One region of the Chitinimonas koreensis genome, then DNA from elsewhere that is predicted to be linked to it. Evidence: predicted binding sites of a transcription regulator. Region 1 holds the regulator's gene; each other region holds the start of a gene.
The links. Region 1 encodes FNR, which switches genes on or off when oxygen is low (the NO sensors DNR and NnrR bind a similar motif). Its sites were predicted from a motif close to TTGATNNNNATCAA; they were not measured.
Positions count from the first base shown of each region.

Region 2: a site for FNR is predicted at 1,758-1,771, ahead of H9L41_RS05625 (universal stress protein). Genes of this name have one in related genera too.
Region 3: a site for FNR is predicted at 1,451-1,464, ahead of H9L41_RS09470 (universal stress protein). Genes of this name have one in related genera too.

Region 1 covers NZ_CP060704.1:2,947,542-2,954,084, forward strand. Annotated here, with positions in the region: gene aroC (chorismate synthase) at 1-677, shown strand, start outside; gene H9L41_RS12320 (hypothetical protein) at 849-1,109, opposite strand; gene H9L41_RS12325 (DUF7931 domain-containing protein) at 1,324-1,791, opposite strand; gene H9L41_RS12330 (sulfite exporter TauE/SafE family protein) at 1,788-2,483, opposite strand; gene hemN (oxygen-independent coproporphyrinogen III oxidase) at 2,743-4,149, opposite strand; gene fnr (fumarate/nitrate reduction transcriptional regulator Fnr) at 4,240-4,971, shown strand; gene H9L41_RS12345 (hypothetical protein) at 5,032-5,325, opposite strand; gene H9L41_RS12350 (hypothetical protein) at 5,411-5,569, opposite strand; gene H9L41_RS12355 (LysR family transcriptional regulator) at 5,597-6,520, shown strand; gene H9L41_RS12360 (hypothetical protein) at 6,511-6,543, shown strand, end outside.
Region 2 covers NZ_CP060704.1:1,315,734-1,322,276, reverse strand. Annotated here, with positions in the region: gene H9L41_RS05640 (response regulator) at 1-304, shown strand, start outside; gene H9L41_RS05635 (response regulator) at 435-830, shown strand; gene H9L41_RS05630 (helix-turn-helix domain-containing protein) at 894-1,700, shown strand; gene H9L41_RS05625 (universal stress protein) at 1,846-2,673, shown strand; gene H9L41_RS05620 (DUF6868 family protein) at 2,684-2,926, shown strand; gene H9L41_RS05615 (alcohol dehydrogenase catalytic domain-containing protein) at 2,997-3,827, shown strand; gene H9L41_RS25530 (hypothetical protein) at 3,824-3,988, shown strand; gene H9L41_RS05610 (putative glycolipid-binding domain-containing protein) at 4,146-4,724, opposite strand; gene H9L41_RS05605 (GFA family protein) at 4,848-5,237, shown strand; partial or broken gene rtcR (RNA repair transcriptional activator RtcR) at 5,337-6,543, opposite strand, start outside.
Region 3 covers NZ_CP060704.1:2,167,353-2,173,895, reverse strand. Annotated here, with positions in the region: gene H9L41_RS09475 (hypothetical protein) at 1-460, opposite strand, end outside; gene H9L41_RS09470 (universal stress protein) at 552-1,391, opposite strand; gene H9L41_RS09465 (PqiC family protein) at 1,583-2,047, opposite strand; gene H9L41_RS09460 (hypothetical protein) at 2,005-2,235, opposite strand; gene H9L41_RS24520 (MlaD family protein) at 2,232-3,002, opposite strand; gene H9L41_RS24515 (PqiB family protein) at 2,999-3,862, opposite strand; gene H9L41_RS09450 (paraquat-inducible protein A) at 3,855-4,526, opposite strand; gene H9L41_RS09445 (paraquat-inducible protein A) at 4,520-5,167, opposite strand; gene H9L41_RS09440 (hypothetical protein) at 5,783-6,543, shown strand, end outside.

The DNA of each region.
Region 1 (6,543 bases):
AATGGCTGCGCGAGAAGTTCGGCATCGAGATCCGCGGCTACATGAGCCAGCTCGGCGAGATCGCCATCCCGTTCAAGGATTGGCGCCACGTCGGCGAGAACGCCTTCTTCGCCCCGAACGACGAGATCGTGCCGCAGCTCGAAGCCCACATGGACCAGATCCGCGCCGAGCGCGACTCGATCGGCGCGCGCATCGAGGTGGTGGCCGAGAACGTGCCGGTCGGCTGGGGCGAACCGGTCTACGACCGGCTCGACGCCGACATCGCCTACGCGATGATGAGCATCAACGCGGTCAAGGGCGTCGAGATCGGCGACGGCTTCGGCGTGGTCGCCCAGCGCGGCAGCGTGCACGGCGACGAACTCACGCCCGAAGGCTTCGCCAGCAACCACGCAGGCGGCGTGCTCGGCGGCATCTCGACCGGCCAGGACTTGCGCGTGAGCATTGCGATCAAGCCGACCTCGAGCATTCCGCAAGAGCGCAACTCGATCGACAAGCAGGGCAATCCGGTCCTGATGCAGACCACCGGCCGCCACGACCCCTGCGTCGGCATCCGCGCCACGCCGATCGCCGAGGCCATGCTGGCGCTGGTGCTGATCGACCACGCGCTGCGCCACCGCGCCCAGAACGCCGACGTGCGCGTCGATACGCCGCGCATCCCCGGACGCATCGGCGGATAAGCCCGGATATATATTTCGCTGCAGCGCATATAAGCCGCTATTGCACTGCGCCATCGCAATGGGAAAGGACGCCTGACGGCGTCCTTTCGCTTATTCGGCGCACGCGCATTAGCGGTCCGAATAAAACAAAAAGCCGACCCGAGGTCGGCTTTTCGCACTGCTCGAAGCGAATTACTGCTTCGGCTGTTCGGCCGGAGCGGCCGGGGCAGCAGCGGCGTCGGCCGGAGCAGCCGGAGCGGCAGCGGCGTCGGCGGGAGCGGCGGCCGGGGCAGCGGCGTCGGCCGGGGCAGCGGCAGGCGCTTCAGCCGGAGCGGCGGCAGGAGCTTCAGCAGCCGGAGCAGCGGCGGGCGCTTCAGCGGCCGGCTCTTCCTTCTTGCCGCAAGCGGCCAGACCCAGGGCCAGCAGGGCAGCGATGAGCAGGGACTTTTGCATGATTTACCTTTAGATGTGAGTTCACAGAGAAAACAAAGCAATCGACCGTTGATCGAGGGCTTTTAAAACCTTTGACGTATCAATGACGACCGACCGCAAAATTCTAGCAGCTTCCAAAGAAAAAACTAGGGGCAAATTGCGTCGCAACATGACGGCGGCCTAGGCCGCGCCGATACGCATTGCCGCGACAAACCCGATGTCAAACGAAAAGGACTCAGATGAATAGTCGGCGCCCGGCTCCCGCCGGCACCGCCTGCATCCATAGGTCGCCGAAACGCTGACGGCACGCCGCATGCGCACGGCCGGGGCCGGCGGCCTCGCCGCGCGGCGAATCGGCGTGGAAACGGCGCACCACCGCCCGTTCGGTCAGCAGGAAGGGCTCGCCCGCCTCGCGATCGGCCTCGCCGGTCAAACGCAATTCGAACAGGTGACCATAGACCTGCATCAGCGCCGCCAGCCGCGGGCAATGGCGCACGAACCAGGCCTCGTCGTGCAGCAGCAGGCGCAGGCGCAGCTGCTTGCCGGCCAATTGCGCATGCAGCGCCTCAGCGCAGGCCGGCGCCTCGGCACCGCTGCCGGCCAGGTCGGGATCGAACCAGTCGAGCGTGCGCTCGGCACCGGCCAGGGCAACGAGCACCTGGGCGCGGTATTGCTCGAGCGTGTCGAAAAGAAGTGGAGTCACGCGACTTGGTGCGCCGCCCAGCGCAGGAGTTCCGCCAGCGCCAGCGCTACCAGCAGGCCACCGGCCGCCAGCCGGATGCCGCGGCGGTCGCGCAAGCGGCGCAGCTGGCCTGCGGCGGCGCCCATGGCCAGCAGATTCGGCAGCGTGCCGAGGCCGAAGGCCAGCATCACCAGCGCGCCGCGCGCGGCCGAACCGCCGGCCAGCGCGCCGGTCGCGGCGGTGTAGACCAGGCCGCAGGGCAGCCAGCCCCACAGCCCGCCGGCGGCGAAGGCGGCCGGCAGGCTGCGCAGCGGCAGCAAGGCGGCGAAGCGCGGCTGCAGGCGGCGCCACAGCGTGCCGCCGATGCGCTCGAGCCGCGCCAGCAGCGGCGACCAGCCGGCGAGATACAGGCCGAGCAGGATGACCAGCAGCTGCGACAACAGGAACAGCAGCGTCTGCAGCCGCGCCGCGGCCGGCAGCCAGGCCACCGCGCCGGCCAGGCCGCCGAGCACGGTGCCGATCGCCACATAGGAAGCGAGCCGGCCGAGGTTGGCCGCCAGCAGCAGCGCCACGCGCCGGCCGGCCACGGCGTTGAGCCCCAGCGCGGCGGCCAGCCCGCCGCACATGCCGAGGCAATGCAGGCCGCCGAGGAAGCCGGCCAGCCACCAGCCGAGCAGGGTGAGCGCGAAGGAAGAATCGAAGGGATCGAACATCGCGCGAGCTTACGTGAACGGCATGTGAAACGTGAACAAGGCTGTGAAACGTGAAATGTGAAAGGTGAAACGTGAACCCCGCTCCTCATCCGCCAGAGCCGCCGGTGGGCGAAGAAGATACGGAAGCGCGGCAATCGCCGCGATTCGTCACGGCGCAGTCCTCGTACAAGGCTTGAAAGATCACTGCCGGCAGAGGAGCGGGGTTCACGTTTCACATTTCACATTTCACATTTCACAGCCTTTCACGTTTCACATGCCTTCAGATCACACGCGAATAGCGCGCCGCCATCCGCGTCTCGCGCAGGTAGCGGTCGAAGCACATCGCCACCACCCGCGCCAGCAGGCGGCCGCGCGCGGTCACGCGGATGCGGTCGGGCCCCAGCGCCACCAGGCCGTCCTGCGCCAGCGCTTCGAGCTGCGGCCACTCGGCGACGAAGTAGCTGCGGAAGTCGATCATCCAGCTGGTCTCGAACGGCTCGATCACCAGCTCGGACTGGCACAGCAGCGCCTGGATCACCGCGCGCCGCAGCAGGTCGTCGGCGCCGAGCGCCAGCCCGCGCGCGATCGGCAGCCGGCCCTGGCCGACCGCATCGTAGTAGTCGTCCAGCACGCGATGGTTCTGGGCATAGACGCCGCCGACCTTGCCGATGGCCGACACGCCGAGCCCGACCAGGTCGCACTCGGCCTGGGTCGAATAGCCCTGGAAGTTGCGGTGTAGCCGCCCCTGCCGCAGCGCGACCGCCAGCTCGTCGTCGGGCAGCGCGAAATGGTCCATGCCGATGTAGAGATAGCCGGCCGCCAACAGCGTCTCGACCGCCAGCCGCAGCATGGCGAGCTTGGTCTCGGCCGAGGGCATGGCCGTGGCGTCGATGCGGCGCTGCGGCTTGAAGCGCTCGGGCAGATGGGCGTAGCTGTACAGCGCGATGCGTGCCGGCCGCCAGGCTTTTACTTGTTCCAGCGTGACGGCGAGGCTGTCCGGCGTCTGCAACGGCAGGCCGTAGATCAGGTCGAGATTGATCGAGCGGTAGCCGAGCGCGCGGCCGGCATCGAGCACGGCGGCGGTCTGGCCGGCCGGCTGCACCCGGTTGATGGCGGCCTGCACGGCCGGGTCGAGATCCTGCACGCCGATGCTCATGCGCTTGAAACCGTGGCCGGCCAGCAGTGCCAGCGTGTGCTCGCCGAGCTGGCGCGGATCGATCTCGACCGAGCGCTCGGCATCGGGCGCGATCGAGAAGGCCACGGTCAGCATGCGCATCAGCCGCTCGAGCTGGGCGTCGGTGAGGAAGGTCGGCGTACCGCCGCCGAGGTGCAGCTGGGTCACCGGCGCCTCGCGGCCGAACAGCCTGGCCTGCATGACGATCTCCTGCTCGAGCGCGTCGAGGTAGGCGTCGGCCTGGCCGCGGTCCTCGGTGACGATCTTGTTGCAGGCGCAGTAATAGCAGGCGGTGCCGCAGAACGGCAGGTGGACGTAGAGCGACAGCGGCCGGCCGGCGCCGGCCATGCGCCGCGCGTCGACCGCACAGCGGTAGCGCGCTTCGTCGAATTCCTCGACGAAGCGGTCGGCGGTCGGATACGAGGTGTAGCGCGGTCCCGGCCCATCGTGGCGACGGACCAGTTCCGGGTCGAATTCGAGCGCGGTGGGGTCGTCGTTGAACGGGATCTGCATCGGTCAGGCTCGGGCTTGGCTTGTTCGCAGTCTAGGGAGGCGTCAAACTTGCGGCGTTGACCTGGGTCAAGCCATCCATCCGAACGCCATATGACCACCCTGTTCCCCGCCCACGAACTCAAGAACATCTGCGCCGGCTGCAGCCTGCGCGAGCTCTGCCTGCCGATCGGCCTCGAGCACGACGAGCTGTCGCAGCTCGACCAGATCATCAAGCAGCGCATCCCGGTCAAGCGCGGCGAGGCGCTGTTCCGCACCGACGATCCGTTCCGCTCGCTCTACGCGGTGCGCACCGGTTTCTTCAAGACCGTGGTGCTGTCGGAGGACGGCCGCGAGCAGGTCACCGGCTTCCACATGTCGGGCGAGCTGATCGGGCTCGACGCGCTCGGCGGCGAGCGCCATGCCTGCACCGCGATCGCGCTGGAGGACTGCGAGGTGTGCGAGCTGCCGTTCGAGCAGCTCGAATCGCTGTCCAAGGACATCCCGGCGCTGACGCGGCATTTCTACAAGCTGATGAGCCGCGAGATCGTGCGCGACCAGGGCGTGATGCTGCTGCTGGGCAATATGCGCGCCGAGGAACGGCTGGCCGCCTTCCTGCTCAACCTGTCGCAGCGGCTCGGCGCGCGCGGCTTCTCGTCCAGCGGCTTCCACCTGCGCATGACGCGCGAGGAGATCGGCAGCTTCCTCGGCATGAAGCTCGAAACCGTCAGCCGCACCTTCTCCAAGTTCCAGACCGACGGCCTGATCGCCGTGCAGGGCAAGCAGATCACCCTGCGCGACCTGCCGGCGCTCAAGCAGCTGCTGTCGGGCTGCGCCCGCAACTGAACTCCGCGCGGCCACGAAAAAGGCGACCCGAGGGTCGCCTTTTGTCCGCCTGCCGCACCTTCAATGCGCCAGCGTGCCTGGATCGTGATCTTGCTGCGGCTTGCTGAAATCGACCGGACAGTAACGGTTCAATTGCTCGCGATCGCGCTCGAAGAACAGCGTCAGCCCGCTCGACAGGCCGGCGAACAGCCAGCAGACGAAGAAACCGATCGAATAGGCCATGACGCGAGTTTCGAACAGCGGCTCGCCCTGGAAGGTCAGTTCGAGCGGATCGAACAAGGTGAAGAACAGGCTGTTGAGGATGCCGGCCACCAGGAAGGACGGCCACAGCACCAGGATCGACTTCAACTTCATGTGCAATGTCTCCATGTCTTTTTGCACTCTGCACCCCTGAATTGACTACCTGGGATCGGTCTGACGCCGACGTCGTGGGGCGATCCTAACGCCTGCCCGGGGCAGCGGCAAAGCCCTTTTCGATCAAGGCTCTACGCCCCGATTGGATGCTGCGATGCAGCACGAGTTCAATAAAATCGAAATACAGGTCGGCAAAGCTGCGCCGCTCGCCCATAATCGAGACGTAACATTCCTTGCCTGCCATGCAGTTGCCCGCTTCGGAATTCCTGACATGCGTCTATCCCTGGATGCGCTGGTCGTACTCGACGCCATCGATCGCAAGGGCAGCTTCGCCGCTGCGGCGGCCGAGCTGCACCGCGTGCCGTCCGCGATCACCTACACGATCCAGAAGCTCGAGCAGGACCTCGACGTGCTGATCTTCGACCGCAGCGGCCACCGTGCGCGGCTGACGCCGGCCGGCCAGGAACTGTTGCGCGAAGGCCGCCCGCTGCTCGACGCCGCCGCCGCGCTCGAGGCGCGCGTCAAGCGCGTCGCCACCGGCTGGGAGCCCGAGCTGCGCATCGCGGTCGGCGACCTGGTCGATTTCGGCGCCCTGCTCGGCTCGGTCGCGGCCTTCGACGGCATCGGCGGCGAGACCCGGCTGCGCTTCTCGCACGAGGCCTTCGGCGGCGCCTGGGATGCGCTCTACACCGGCCGTGCCGACCTCGCCATCGGCGCACCCGACGATGCGCCGCCCGGCGGCGGCTTCAAGAGCCAGCCGCTGGGCGAGGTCGAATTCGTGCTGGCCGCCGCGCCGCACCATCCGCTGGCGCGCGAGCCGCAGCCGGTGCCGATCCAGGCGGTCCGCACGCACCGCGCGGTCAGCGTGGCCGACAGCTCGCGCACGCTGCCGCCGCGCACCTCGGGCCTGCTGACCGGCCAGCCGACGCTGACGGTATCGACCCAGGCCGACAAGCTGGCCGCCCAGCTGGCCGGCCTCGGCGTGGGCTTCCTGCCGCGCCGCATCGCCCAGCCGCATATCGATGCCGGCCGCCTGGTCGCGCTGCAGTGCGAGGAAGCCAAGCAGGTCGCCAAGCTGCATGTCGCCTGGCCGACCAAGGCGCGCGGCAATGCGCTGCGCTGGTTCCTCGACCACCTGGCCCAGCCGGCCGTGAGCCGCCTGCTGTGCGAGGGCGGCGGACCGGCGTGCAGCTGATCGCCTGTGACCTGCCGGCCACG
Region 2 (6,543 bases), 1.6 Mb from region 1:
CAAGGTGGCCGGCGGCGGCGCCTACATCAGCGCCGAGGTGGCCGAGCAGCTCGCGCTCGACGCCATGCCGCAGGCTCACGGCCTGCCGCACACCACCCTGTCCGACCGCGAATACGAAGTCTTCCAGCTGCTGGTGGCCGGCGTGGCCGTCACCGACATCGCCGAGCGGCTGCATCTGTCGGTCAAGACGGTCAGCACCCACAAGGCCCGCCTGCTGCAGAAGATGGGCATGAGCAATCCGGCCGAGCTGGTGCGCTACGCCATCGCCCAGCGGCTGATCGACGAAGCCGGCAAGCCGCTCTAGCCCTCCGCCCGTGTAGGCGGCCGCCTACACGCCTCCCCTTTCCGCCTACCCCGCATAGCGGATTCCGCCGACCACCCGCTTCAGCCGGGGCCGATAGGCCGGCCCATGGCCGCCGCCCATACTGGCTGCCATGGAAATCGCAACGAAACCGGTCCGGGTCTTCCTGGCCGACGACTCCACCGCCATCCGCGTCCGGCTGGTGGAACTGCTCGGCCCGCTGTCCGGCGTCGAGCTGGTCGGCCAGGCGGCCACGGTGGAGGACGCCATCGTCGGCATCCTGCGCGAACGGCCCGATTGCGTGGTGCTCGACCTGCAGCTGCGCGGCGGCAACGGCCTGACGGTATTGCGCGCCGTGCAGGCGCAGGTGCCCGCCAGCGTGTTCGCAGTGCTGACCAACCATGCCGACAAGCGCTATCGCGATGCCTGTCTGGCGGCCGGAGCGCAGTACTTCTTCGACAAGAGCAGCGAATTCCAACGCATCCGGGACGTCGTCCGCATGATCGGCGGCGGCAGGCCCGGAATCTGATGCGCAGCGCAGCACCGACGACCGGAGGAGATGTACGCCATGGAAACGACAGGTGAAATCGGCATGACCCAGGGCCCGGGCCGGCTCGGCCCGGCGACGGACTGCGGCGGAGGCCGGCACCCCTGCTCCGACTGCCGGCGGCACGACGGCTGCCTGGCCGGCGGGTCGCGGGAGGTGTCCGGCGCGCTGATGTCGAGCAGCCTGACGATCCGCCGCGGCAAGACGCTCTGCCTGGCCGGCGATGCGTTCAAGGAGCTGTACGCCATCCGCAGCGGCTGCTTCAAGACCTGCATCGTGAGCGAGGACGGTCGCGAGCAGGTCACCGCCTTCTACATGGCCGGCGACCTGATCGGCCTGGACGCGATCCAGACCGGCTGGCACGGCACCACCGCCATCGCGCTGGAGGACAGCCAGGTCTGCGCCCTGCCCTTCGCCAGGCTGCAGCAGGCCTGCCGCGAGCTGCCCGGCCTGCAGCAGCGGCTGCTGGGCGCGATGAGCAGCGAGATCGCACGCAGCTATGGCGTCTCGCTGCTGCTGGGCAACATGCGTGCCGAGGAACGCGTGGCGGCCTTCCTGCTTGACCTGTCGCACCGGCTGGCCGAACGCGGCTATTCGCCGGCCGAGTTCCACCTGCGCATGACGCGCGAAGAGATCGGCAGCTACCTCGGCCTGAAGCTGGAAACCGTGAGCCGCGCCTTTTCCAAGTTCCAGGAGATGGGCTGGATCGGCGTGCAGAACAAGCACGTCCGCCTGCTCGACCGGGCAGGGCTGAGCGCAGGCGCCGGCAATGCGCCGCCGCATGCGCGGCGGGCCTCGGCCGACCGGATGGGCATCGTCCGCTCGATCGTGCCGATCCGGCTGGCGGCCTAGCTTCGCCGTCTCGCCGTCCTTGCGCGGCGTCGCGCCTCCAGCGTTCCGCGCAGGCTGTTGATTGCGGTCAAGTCGCCGCCGCGTCGGCGGGGGTACATATCCGGTCAGCCACCACGCAGGCGGCGTCGAAGAGGAGAACCCCACCATGTCCTACCGCAGCATCCTGGTCCATGTGCCCGACGGCGCGGATGCGGCTGAACGGGTCCGCTACGCGGCCCGGCTGGCCGAACGCTACAGGCATGCCCGCCTGACCGGGCTGTTCCTGGCCGTAACGACGCCTTCGCCCGCGCTCGGCCCCCACCCGGTCGGCGAACTGCAGTCCCGCCTGGCCGCGGAGGCCGAACGCCGCGCCGGCCTGGTCCGCACGGTGTTCGAGCAGCACGTCGGCAAGGAGGCCGACTGGCGGCAGGTGGACGGCGATCCGGTCGCAGCCGCTTGCCGCGAAGCGCGCCGGCACGATCTGCTGATACTGGGCCAACACGACGGCGACGGACCCAGGCCCGCCCTGCCGGCCGATTTTGTCGAATCGACCGTGCTGCGCTGCGGCCGCCCGGCGCTGGTGCTGCCCTGCGGCGGAGACTGGCCCGAACAGCTGACGCATGCGCTGGTGGCCTGGGACGGCAGCCGCGAGGCGGTGCGCGCGATGACCGACGCCCTGCCGCTGTTGCGCGAGTCGCCGCGCGTCACGCTGCTGTGCATCGATCCCGACCGCAGCGAGTGGACGGCGGACATGGCGCCCGGCGACGATGCGGCCGACTTCCTCTCCCGCCGCGGCATCCACCCGATCATCAAGCGCGTGGCCGGGCCGGGGCGAGACACCGGCGAAATGCTGCTGTCGCTGGCGACCGAGCAACTGGCCGACCTGCTGGTGATGGGGCTGTACGGCCACGGCCGCCTGCGCGAACGGATGCTGGGCGGCGTCAGCCGCACCGTGCTGGCGACGATGAAGATGCCGGTGCTGATGTCGCACTGAGGAGCCGGACATGGACCGTCACGATCTCGAGGCCTGGCTGCTGGCCTGCACCCTGCTCAACTACGGCGTGCTGCTGTGCTGGTTCGCCGTGTTCGCGCTCGGCCACGACCGGCTGCGGCGCCTGCACGGCCGCTGGTTCGCCCTGCCGGCGGTGCGCTTCGATGCCATCCACTACGGCGCGATGGCCGGCTACAAGCTCGCCATCCTGCTGTTCAACCTGGTGCCCTGGCTGGCGCTGCGGCTGACGGCCTGAGCGCTGGAGCGGTCATGGACAAAGCGTTCCAGACCGGACCGGCCGCCGCCTCCAGGCACGGAGAAAGACCTTGAAAAGCAGAGCCATGTGCTGCGTCGCCGTCGGCGCTCCGCTCGCCGGCCGGGAGATCGAGACGCCGGCGCCGGCCGCCGGACAGCTGTCCATCCGGATCCACGCCTGCGGCGTGTGCCGCACCGACCTGCACGTGGTGGACGGGGAACTGCCCGGCCTCGCGCTGCCGGTCGTGCCGGGCCACGAGATCGTCGGCGTGGTCGAATCGATCGGCGACGGGGTGGCGGGCTTCCGCCCGGGGGATCGCGTCGGCGTGCCCTGGCTCGGCCAGGTCTGCGGCCAGTGCGAATACTGCCGCGCCGGGCAGGAGAACCTGTGCGCCGAGGCGCGCTTCCACGGCTACACCCTGCAAGGCGGATTCGCCGACCGGGTCGTGGCGGATGCCGCCTTCTGCTTCCACCTGCCCGCCGCATACAGCGACATCGAGGCGGCGCCGCTGCTCTGCGCCGGGCTGATCGGCTACCGCGCCTTCCGCCTGGTCGCGGCCGCGCGGCGCCTCGGCCTGTACGGCTTCGGCGCCGCGGCGCACATCGTTGCCCAGGTCGCGCGCCACCGGGGCATCGAGGTCCACGCCTTCACCCGGCCGGGCGATCTCGCCGCGCAGCGCTTCGCGCGGGAGCTCGGCGCGAGCTGGGCGGGCGACAGCACGGCCGCGCCGCCGCAGCGCCTCGACGCGGCGATCCTGTTCGCCCCGGCAGGCGAGCTGGTGCCGCTGGCGCTGTCCCGCGTGCGCAAAGGCGGCACCGTGGTCTGCGCGGGCATCCACATGAGCGACATCCCGCAGTTCCCCTACGCCCTGCTCTGGGCGAACGGGTGCTGCGCTCGGTGACCAACCTGACCCGGGCCGACGGCCTGGAATTCATGGCGCTCGCCGCCGAACTGCCGCTGCGCATCCAGGCGACGCCCTACGCGCTGGACGACGCCAACCAGGCGCTCGACGACCTCCGCGCCGGCCGTTTCAACGGCGCCGCCGTGCTGACGATGCGCTGAAGCCGCGACCAGCCGGACGGCGATCGGCGGCGACGGATCGTCCCCTTCCGTGCCGCGGATCGCAAACCCGTCCACATCGGTCGGATTCCGGCGCCCGCCGCCAGATCGGGCAGAACGTCCAGGCCCGCCGCAAGGCCGGCCCGAGCGCGTTCCCGCATCAGACCTCCACCCGCCGGAACAGGCCCGGGTAGTCCAGCACCACGCCTGCCTCGTCCACCGGCAACTCGGCCCGGAAGCCATCGCCGTCCAGGCTTTCGAACAGGTAGCGGCGTTCTGCCAGCCGCGTATACGCCTGCGGTCTCGCCGCCACGGTCAGCGCCGGCGCCGAGATCCAGGCCATGCGGAATTCCCGCCGCTGGCCGATGGCCAGCGCCGAACGCCAGATCGGAAAGCTGTTGGTGAACGGCGTGGGCCAGATGTCGATATCGATGCAGCCGTCGAGCCCGGGCAGGTGCCGGCCGTCGGCCTGCCGCCAGCAGCCCTCGCCGTCCGCCCGCAGGCCGAGCGTGCGGCGGGATCCGGCGGCGAACACCGCGAGATCGGCCTCCCGCAGCCGCCACGACTCGTCCCAGGCGAGGTGATAGGCGAGCCGGAAGGCCGTGCCGTCGTCGTCGATCGCCAGGACGACGCCGTCGGCGATGCGATCGGCCAGCACCAGATGCTCCAGCCCGATCCCTTCACGATCCCGGTTCCAGATGGGCGACCAGCAGATCGTGCGGCATGGCGTAGCGGTCATCGCGAGTCTCTCTTTCAAATGCGGCAACTAGAATGGTTCGAGCGCGCGCCTCGCCGATCCGACCGGGCAGGCGCGATCGAATTCACGCCGGGCAGCGGCCGGCACGGAAGGAGCGACACGGCGATGATCGAAGGTACTTGCCACTGCGGCGCGGTTCGATGGCAGTTCGACGGCCTGCCCGATGGCGCCACGGCCTGCAACTGCACGGTCTGCCGGCGCTACGGCGTGCTCTGGGCCTACGACTACCAGGACGAGGGCATCCGGGTCTCGGGCGAAACCCGCACCTACATCCGCGGCAAGGCCATCGAGTTCCACTTCTGCCCGACCTGCGGCTGCGTCGCCTTCTGGCGATCGCAACGGCCTAGCCAGGACGGCCGCCGCCGGATCGCCGTCAACCTGCGCCTGGCCGAGCCCGGCGCCGTGGCGCAGATCCCGATCGATCACTTCGACGGCCTGGACACCTTCGACGATCTGCCGCGCGACGGCAAGTGCGTGGCCGACTACTGGTTCTGACCGCCGCCGGCGCGCATCCAGGCCGGCCCGCTACCCGCGCACGGCCGCCCAGCTCAGATCGAAGCGGGCCAGGTATTTGCGCAACCGGTCCGCATCGTTGGCCTTGGCCTTCTCCTGCCGCGATATGCCGAACAGGCGCCGGCCGGCATCCGACAGCGAGCTCGACCGGCGGCAGACGTCGACCACGCTTTCCAGCTGCAGCCGGTCGAACAGGTCGAGCGCCTGCAGCCGTTCGCCCAGCACGCTCTCCAGCGCGCTCCGCTCGGCGCCGCCCCAGGCGTGGCGCAGGCGTCCGATCTCCTCCTGCACGCAGGTCTCGGTGATGCGCCCCGCCTCGGCCAGGGTGGCCATGCGGGTGACCGAGGCGGACAGCTCGCGGAAATTGCCCGACCACCTGGCCTCGGCCGATCCGGCGAACTTCAGGTAGGCGCGCTTGGCCTCGGCATTGAACCGCACCTGCTCGCCGTGCTCGCCGGCAAAGCGCGCCAGCTCGAACTCCAGGTTGGGCTCGATGTCCTCGGCGCGATCGGCCAGGCCGGGCAATTCATAGGTCCACAGGTTGATCCGGGCGTACAGATCCTCGCGGAACCGGCCCTCGGCCACCCACTGCCTGAGATCGCGCACCGTGCCGGCGATCAGCTGGAAATCGCTGCCCACCTCGCGGTCGCCGCCGAGGGGAAGAAACGCTTCTCCTCGATGGCCTTGAGCAGCATGGCCTGCTCGTCCAGGCCCAGTTCGCCGATCTCGTCCAGGAACAGCAGGCCGCCGTCGGCGCTGCGCAGCAGGCCGGCACGCTCGGACTGGGCGCCGGTGAAGGCGCCTTTCACATGGCCGAACAGGGCCGACATGGCGCTGTCCCCGCGCAAAGTGGCGCAATTGACCTCGACGAAGCGGCCGGCCAACCGGTGCCGGACCTTCTTCATCTCGTATACCCGCCGCGCCAGGAAGGACTTGCCTGCCCCGGTCGGACCGCAGAACAGCATCGGCGCCTTCGAGCGCACCGCCACCCGCTCGATCTGCTCGATCATGCGGTTGAAGCCGGCATTGCGGGTGGCGATGCCGGACTTCAGGAAGGACACCGTCTCGGCCTGCTCGCGGGCGAAGCGGGTCGCGATCCGGTCATAGCGCGACAGGTCGAGATCGATCACCGCATGGCTGCCGGCGCTGTCGCCCTGCTCCTTGTTGCGCGGCGGCGAGGTCTGCACCAGCCTGGCCGGCAGGTAGCGCGCCTCGGCCAGCAGGAACCAGCAGATCTGCGCCACGTGGGTGCCGGTGGTGATGTGGACCAGGTAGTTCTCGGCCTCGG
Region 3 (6,543 bases), 780 kb from region 1:
AGATGCCTGTGCTCACTAAAGGGGGAATTCTCTCTCGCACGCTCCACAAGCGGCAGGCAGGGCTATCGGCACCCAGCATGAACTGCCTAGCTTCACCAATAATGGCATCGTAAGCCGCCAATACGAATCCGATCCGGGCGATATTGGCCAAAATGAAGAAAGAAAACCCAAAGAGCAGAAGACAAAAAACCGATGTAGCGCCGATAAAATGCGTTGGATCAAATCTTCCAGCATCTTTGATCAAAGTTACGAGAAAACCTGCAGCGGTAAGCACCACAGTGGCGAAGAAGGATAGATATTTAGTCCGAGTCTCTTCGAGGTGTCGATAGTGCGACCATGCCTGGGCCATCTCGGCCAGCAAGTATTTTTCGGTCAGTTCCGCTAAGCCAGCTTCAGTGGGTTCTCGCATCACTGCCAAATCGTCGACTTCCTGATAGGAAACTACCACCCGGTGCAGCAAGCCGGAACTCTATTCCGAGCCTGTGCCTGTCGAAGTATAAGCAGAGACTATGGCGGATTCCGAAGTCTCTGCCGAAATAGCTCCGCCGATTTCAATGCGACATCAGCACCGGCACCGTCATCGAATCGAGCAGCACCTGGGTGGTGCCGCCGAGGATGCGTTCGAGCAGCCGCGAATGGCCATAGGCGCCCATCACCAGCAGGTCGACCTCGAGGTCGGCCGCGCTCGACAGCAGCACGCTGCCGGCGTCGACGCCGAACACGGTCTGGTTCAGCACCTCGGCGTGCACGCCGTGGCGGGCCAGGTAGAGCGCGATGTCGGAGCCCGGCGCCTGGCCGTGGCTGCCCGGCTCGCTGTCGGCATTGACCACCAGCACGATCACCCGGCTGGCGCGCTGCAGCAGCGGCAGCGCGTCGGTCAGCGCGCGCGTCGCCTCGGGCCGGCCGTTCCAGGCCAGCAGCACGCGCTGGCCCAGGCTGGCGAAATCGCCCGAATGCGGCAGCACCAGCACCGGCCGGCCGGCGCCGAGCGCGACCGAGCCGGCGAAGCCGGGCGGCAGGCCGTCGACCGGTCGCGACGGATCGTCCTGGCCCAGCACCACCAGGTCGTGGTAGCGCGCGTTGAGGCTGATCGCGTCGACCGGATCGCCGATCTGGCTGCGCCATTCGTACTGGACCGCGTCCTGGCGCTGCACCTGGCGCTCGAACGTCGCGCGGGCGCGCTCGGCCAGGCCCTGCAGGTGTTCCTCCAGCATCGGGTAGATGTCGACGCTGGCCACGCCGTCGAGGCCGAACGGCAGCGCCGGCCGCGGCGCGACGAACAGGCCGGTCAGGTGGGCATCGAACCGGCGCGCCAGCGCGATGGCGTGGTCGATGCGGACGATGGAGCGCGCGTCGCTGCCGACGTGCACCAGGATGTTCTTGTAAGCCATGATCGCTTCCTCCGGGTGGGTTGATGTCCACCTTGTACGCGTCATGGCGGGGAGCGCCCTTGATCGGGATCAAGGTCGTGGTTCGTGCGCGGCGGGCAGGTCGGGCGCGGCGAAGCGCGATCGCACGGCAACGGCGCCCGGCGGATTCCGCTGCGCTCGGCGGGTCTGGGGAACGGCGCGGACGCCGTACCTCATTCGGCCGGCAGGGTCGCCAGCGCCTGCGCCAGCTCGGCCGCCAGCCGGTCGAGATTGGCGCCGTGGGCCGCGATCAGCGCCGCCTCGCCGCCATCGGCGCACGGCTGGCGCGCCTCGGTGCGGCCATCGGCGAGTCGCTTGCCCAGGCCGTCGGCGATGCTCCACAGCACGTCGAGCGAGGCCATCGCCGGCGTCGATTCGAAGCGGCGCACGTCGAGCGCGATGCGCCGCGTCGCGCCGGCAGCGGCCGCCTGGCGCAAGGTGGCGACCGGCGCCGCCAGCCGGCGGCCGAGCCGCTCGGCCAGCGCGTCGGCGATCTCGGCGTCGAGCGGCTGGATCCAGCGCCGCTGCTCGTAGACCTCGAGCCGCTCGCCCAGCCGCATCACCAGCTGCGGCCGGCGCAGCGATTCGGGCAGCGTCAGCGGCCCGAGCGCCACCCGCTGCAAAGCGGGGGGCTGCAAAGCGGGGCGGCGTGGCGCGGGGGCTGGCCGGCGGACGGCGGCACGGCGGGAAGCGGCGGCGCGGCCGCCTGCGTCGCCGGCACCGGTGCGTCGTCCGGCATCAAGGTGTAGAAGCGCTCGCGCGGCGGCGTGCCGCAGGCGGCCAGCACGAGGGCCAGGCCGCAGGCGGCCAGGGCGGCGGCTTTCATTTCGGGTCCTCCGGCTTGCCGCGCAGCAGCGATTCGGGATGGCGCTCGAGGTAATCGGTCAGGTTGCGCAGCGAATCGGCGGCGCGCTTCACCTCGCCCAGCGTGCCGCGCAGGTCCTGCTGCAGCGGCGCGTCCTGCGCCAGCACCCGCTCGGCCGACTGCAGCGTGCGCTCGGCCTGCTGCAGCGCGGCGGCGGCCGGCGGCGCCAGGTCGCGGTCGAGCCGGCGGATCAGGCCGCCGGCGTCCTTGATCGCGCCGTCGAGGTCGCCCAGCGCGCGGCGCAGCTCGCCGGCCAGCTCCTCGAACGGGATGCGCTCGACCTTCTTGACGATATTGGCGACCGAATCCTGCAACTGGCCCAGGCTGCCCGGCGTCGACGGCAGCACCCAGGGCGTGCCCGAGCGGTCGACCGCGGCGGCCGGCGCCTTGGGAAAGAAGTCGAGCGCGACGTGCATCTGGCCGGTCAAGAGGTTGCCGCTGCGCAACTGGGCGCGCAGGCCCTTGGCCACCATGTCGTCGAGCAAGGCCGCGCCGTCCTCGCCGCCGGGCAGCGTGCCGCGTGCCTGGGCGTGCAGCCGCTCGGGGTAGAGCGCGATCTCGACCGGGAAGCGGTAGCGCCGGCGCGCCGCATCGTATTCGAGGCCGAACGACCTGACCTCGCCCAACGGCAGCCCGCGCAGGTCGATCGGCGCGCCGACCGACAACCCGCGCAGCGATTCCTCGAAATAGACGCGATAGCGCTGCGCCGCGCGGTCCGGGTCCTTCATCGCCAGCACGCGGTCATCGGCCAGCTGGAACACGGTGTTCTCCTTGACCTGCGGCCCGGTCGGCTGGGCCGGCGGCGCCTCGAAGGCGATGCCGCCGGCGACGATGGTGGCGAGCGACTGGGTGTCGACCTTGAAGCCGGTGGCGTCGAGCGTGACGTCGAGCCCGCTGGCCTGCCAGAAGCGCACGTTGCTGGTGACGTAGCGCTGGTAGGGGCGTTGATGAACACCTGCACGGTGATGCCCTGCCCGTCCTGGTCGAGCGCGTAGGCGACGACATGGCCGACCTCGATGCGGCGGTAGTAGACCGGCGAGCCGATGTCGAGCGAACCGAGCTGCTCGCTGCGCAGGATGTACTGGCGGCCCGGCAGGCCGGCAGTGACCACCGGCGGCACTTCGGCGCCTTCGAATTCGCGCCGCTCGTTGGCCGACTTGCCGACGTCCATGCCGATGTAGGAGCCCGACAGCAGCGTGCTCAGGCCCGAGATGCTGCCGACCGCCACCCGCGGCCGCACCACCCAGAAGCGGGTGTCGTCGACCAGCATGGCGGCGGCGTCGCGGTCGATCTCGGCGTGCACCAGCACCCGGCTGCGGTCGGCCGACAGTTCGAGCCGCTTGACCAGGCCGATGTCGACGTTCTTGTACTTGATGCGGGTCTTGCCGACCTCGATGCCCTCGGCCGACTGGAAGCGGATCACCACCTCCGGCCCGCGCGCCAGCCAGGCCTGCAGCGCCAGCCAGCCGCCGATGGCGGCCGCCACCAAGGGCAGCACCCAGACCAGGTGCAGCGTGAGCCGGCCCTGGCGCGCCGGCACGGCCTCGGGGATCTCGGGCGGCAGCGGCGGCGGAGCGGCTTCAGCCATGGCGCGCGTCTCCATCGCCGATCGGGGTGGCCGGCCCCGCCGGTTCTTCCGCCAGCGGCATCGAATCCCAGATCAGGCGCGGGTCGAAGCTCTGCGAGGCGAGCATGGTGCACACCACCACCGCGCCGAAGGCGGCCGCGCCGGGTCCGGCCGCCACGGTGGCGAAGCCCTGCACCTGCACCAGCCCGGCCAGCAGGGTGACGACGTAGATGTCGAGCATCGACCAGCGGCCGACGAACTCGAGCAGCCGATACAGCTTGAGCCGCTGCATCGGCTGCCAGCGCAGGCCGCGGTGCACGGCCAGCAGGAGCAGCAGCAGCGCCAGCATCTTGAGCAGCGGCACCACGATGCTGGCGACGAACACCAGCGCGCCGAGCGGCCAGGAGCCGCTGGTCCACAGATAGGCCACGCCGCTCAGGATGGTGTCGTCCTGGTCGCCGGTGAAGGCGCCGGTATGCATCACCGGCAGCAGGTTGGCCGGCAGGTAGCAGCCGGCGGCGGTGAGCAGGAAGGCCCAGCAGCGCGACAGGCTGGCCGGCTTGCGCAGGTGCAACCGGCTGCCGCAGCGCGGGCAGCGGCCGTGGCCGCCGGGCAATCGCGCCAAGAGGCCGCAGACGCGGCAGCCGGCCAAGCCGTGGCGGGCGGCGACCGGTCCGCTCAGCATGGCGCCTGCTCCAGCGCGGCCCAGACGTCGTCGGCGCGGAAGCTGGTGAACATGGCGGCCAGCACCGGCAGCATGGCGGCCAGCGACCACAGCGCCGGCCCCGGATGGACGCTGGCGTAGCCGGCCAGCTTGACCGCCGCCACCAGGGTGCCGAGCAGGAACACTTCGATCATGCCCCAGGGCCGCAGCAGGTGGACCAGCCGCAGCGTGATCCGCGCGCCGGGCGCCGCCCGGCCCAGCGCCAGCGGCAGGAACAGCCACAGCAGTGCGGCCAGCATGGCGCCCGGCGCCACGATGGCGGTGAGCAGCACCGCGCCGGCCACCGCGTGCTCGCCCTGCTGCCACAGCGCCAGCACCGCGCCGGGCAGGCTGACCGCGCTGCGCACGCCCTGCAGTTCCATGCCGACGATGGGAAAGCCGTTGCCGATCATGAACAGGATGACCGCGGTGAGCAGCAGCGCCAGCGTGCGGCCGATGCTGCCGGGGCTGCGGTTGCATAGTTCGGCGCCGCAGCGGCCGCAGCGCTGCAACTGCGGGCCGGCATCGCAGCGCACCTGCTGCAGCAGGTCGCAGTCCGGGCAAGCCATCAGCTGCCGCGCGGGCGGCGGGCAGGTTGCGGCGACAGGGGACGGCTGGCTCACGGCAGGCGCCTCGCGTAGGGGGTTGATCAGCAGGCGAGCGGCGCCAGCCATAAGGGGACTTCCAGAAACCTCGAATCCTGACACTTCGCTCATCGCAACCCGTTGATTTTTCGTTGCGCAGGATTCCGAAAGTAGGTTTCTGGAAGTGCCCATAAGTTCCGGCACGGCGGCCGAATACGGCTCAGGCTGCTGCGGTCAGTGATCAGCGTAGACGAATTCCCCGCTTGACCGCCGAGGCGACGGCACATGCATGGAAACGGGACCGCACGCATACCGGCGCGATTGTCCATCGCATTTCGTCTTGGCTGGTCGCGGCGCCGCCTAGTCCGTCGCATCGCTATTGCATCGGCCCGTATCGACGGCGAATGATTGAAGCCCATAAGAAGACCAAGAAGGATGCGCCGGCAATGATAAATGAATGACCTCCAGCACGGCCTAAGCCAACTCCAGCGAGAAGCGATCCATTCCGGCCGATCGGCGACCCGGGAGGATGAGTCGTCCGTATCGCCGCGATAGGTATCCCTGCATTCAATTGAATTGAATTGAATTGATCAAGATCGATCGACATCGATCCAGGTGCCGCTTTTTTCAAAAACAATAGATGAAAGAAAAACCATGGCTCACTCCAAATTGGAAAACCTGTTTTCCGTCGATATTGCCCATACGCTCCACGGCGGCATGCCGGAACGCTTCGCCGATCTCGATGCAGCGCTCCTGCTGCGGGAATTGAATCCAAACGATCCAGCGGCCAAGGGCGGTCTCCTCTTCAACCTGTTCGACCATGTCGGCGTGGCGCTGGACACCCGCCGTGCGCAATCGGACCGGAACGGCGGTAGTTGGTATGGTGAGCAGGCAGGCGATCACGCACTGCTGGCCATATCCGGACTCGCCGGCAGTGCCGGGCCACTGGTATCGGGCAGCGCGGTGATCGATGGCCTCCGCTACGCACTCGCACCGGCAGGCCCTGGCCGGGTGCGGATCCGGGCGCTCGACCGGGCCGCCGGCCCGGCCGAATGCAAGACCTGCCATGCGCCGTCGGCCGGTTTTCGCCTGCCCGATACCCTGCGTTTTCGGCGTGTGCCGCAGCAAGCCGTTTCTTATGAGCAGGGTGAAGAAGCGGAGGCCGTGGCCAATATCAAGGTACTCGCCATTTATTCGCCGCGTACCGCCGATGCCGTCGGGAAAAACGCATGGGGCGGCTCGACCCTGAGCGGCAAGCAAAAGATCGAATTGCTGATGCATGAAGCCAAGATGGCGACGGACACGGCTTTTGCGAATTCGAATATCGCTGCCACCGTCGAGATCGTCTGCCACTCGCTCGATCTGGCCGAACTCGACGGCATGGACGTCGAGAAGGCCATGCAAGCGGTGATAGA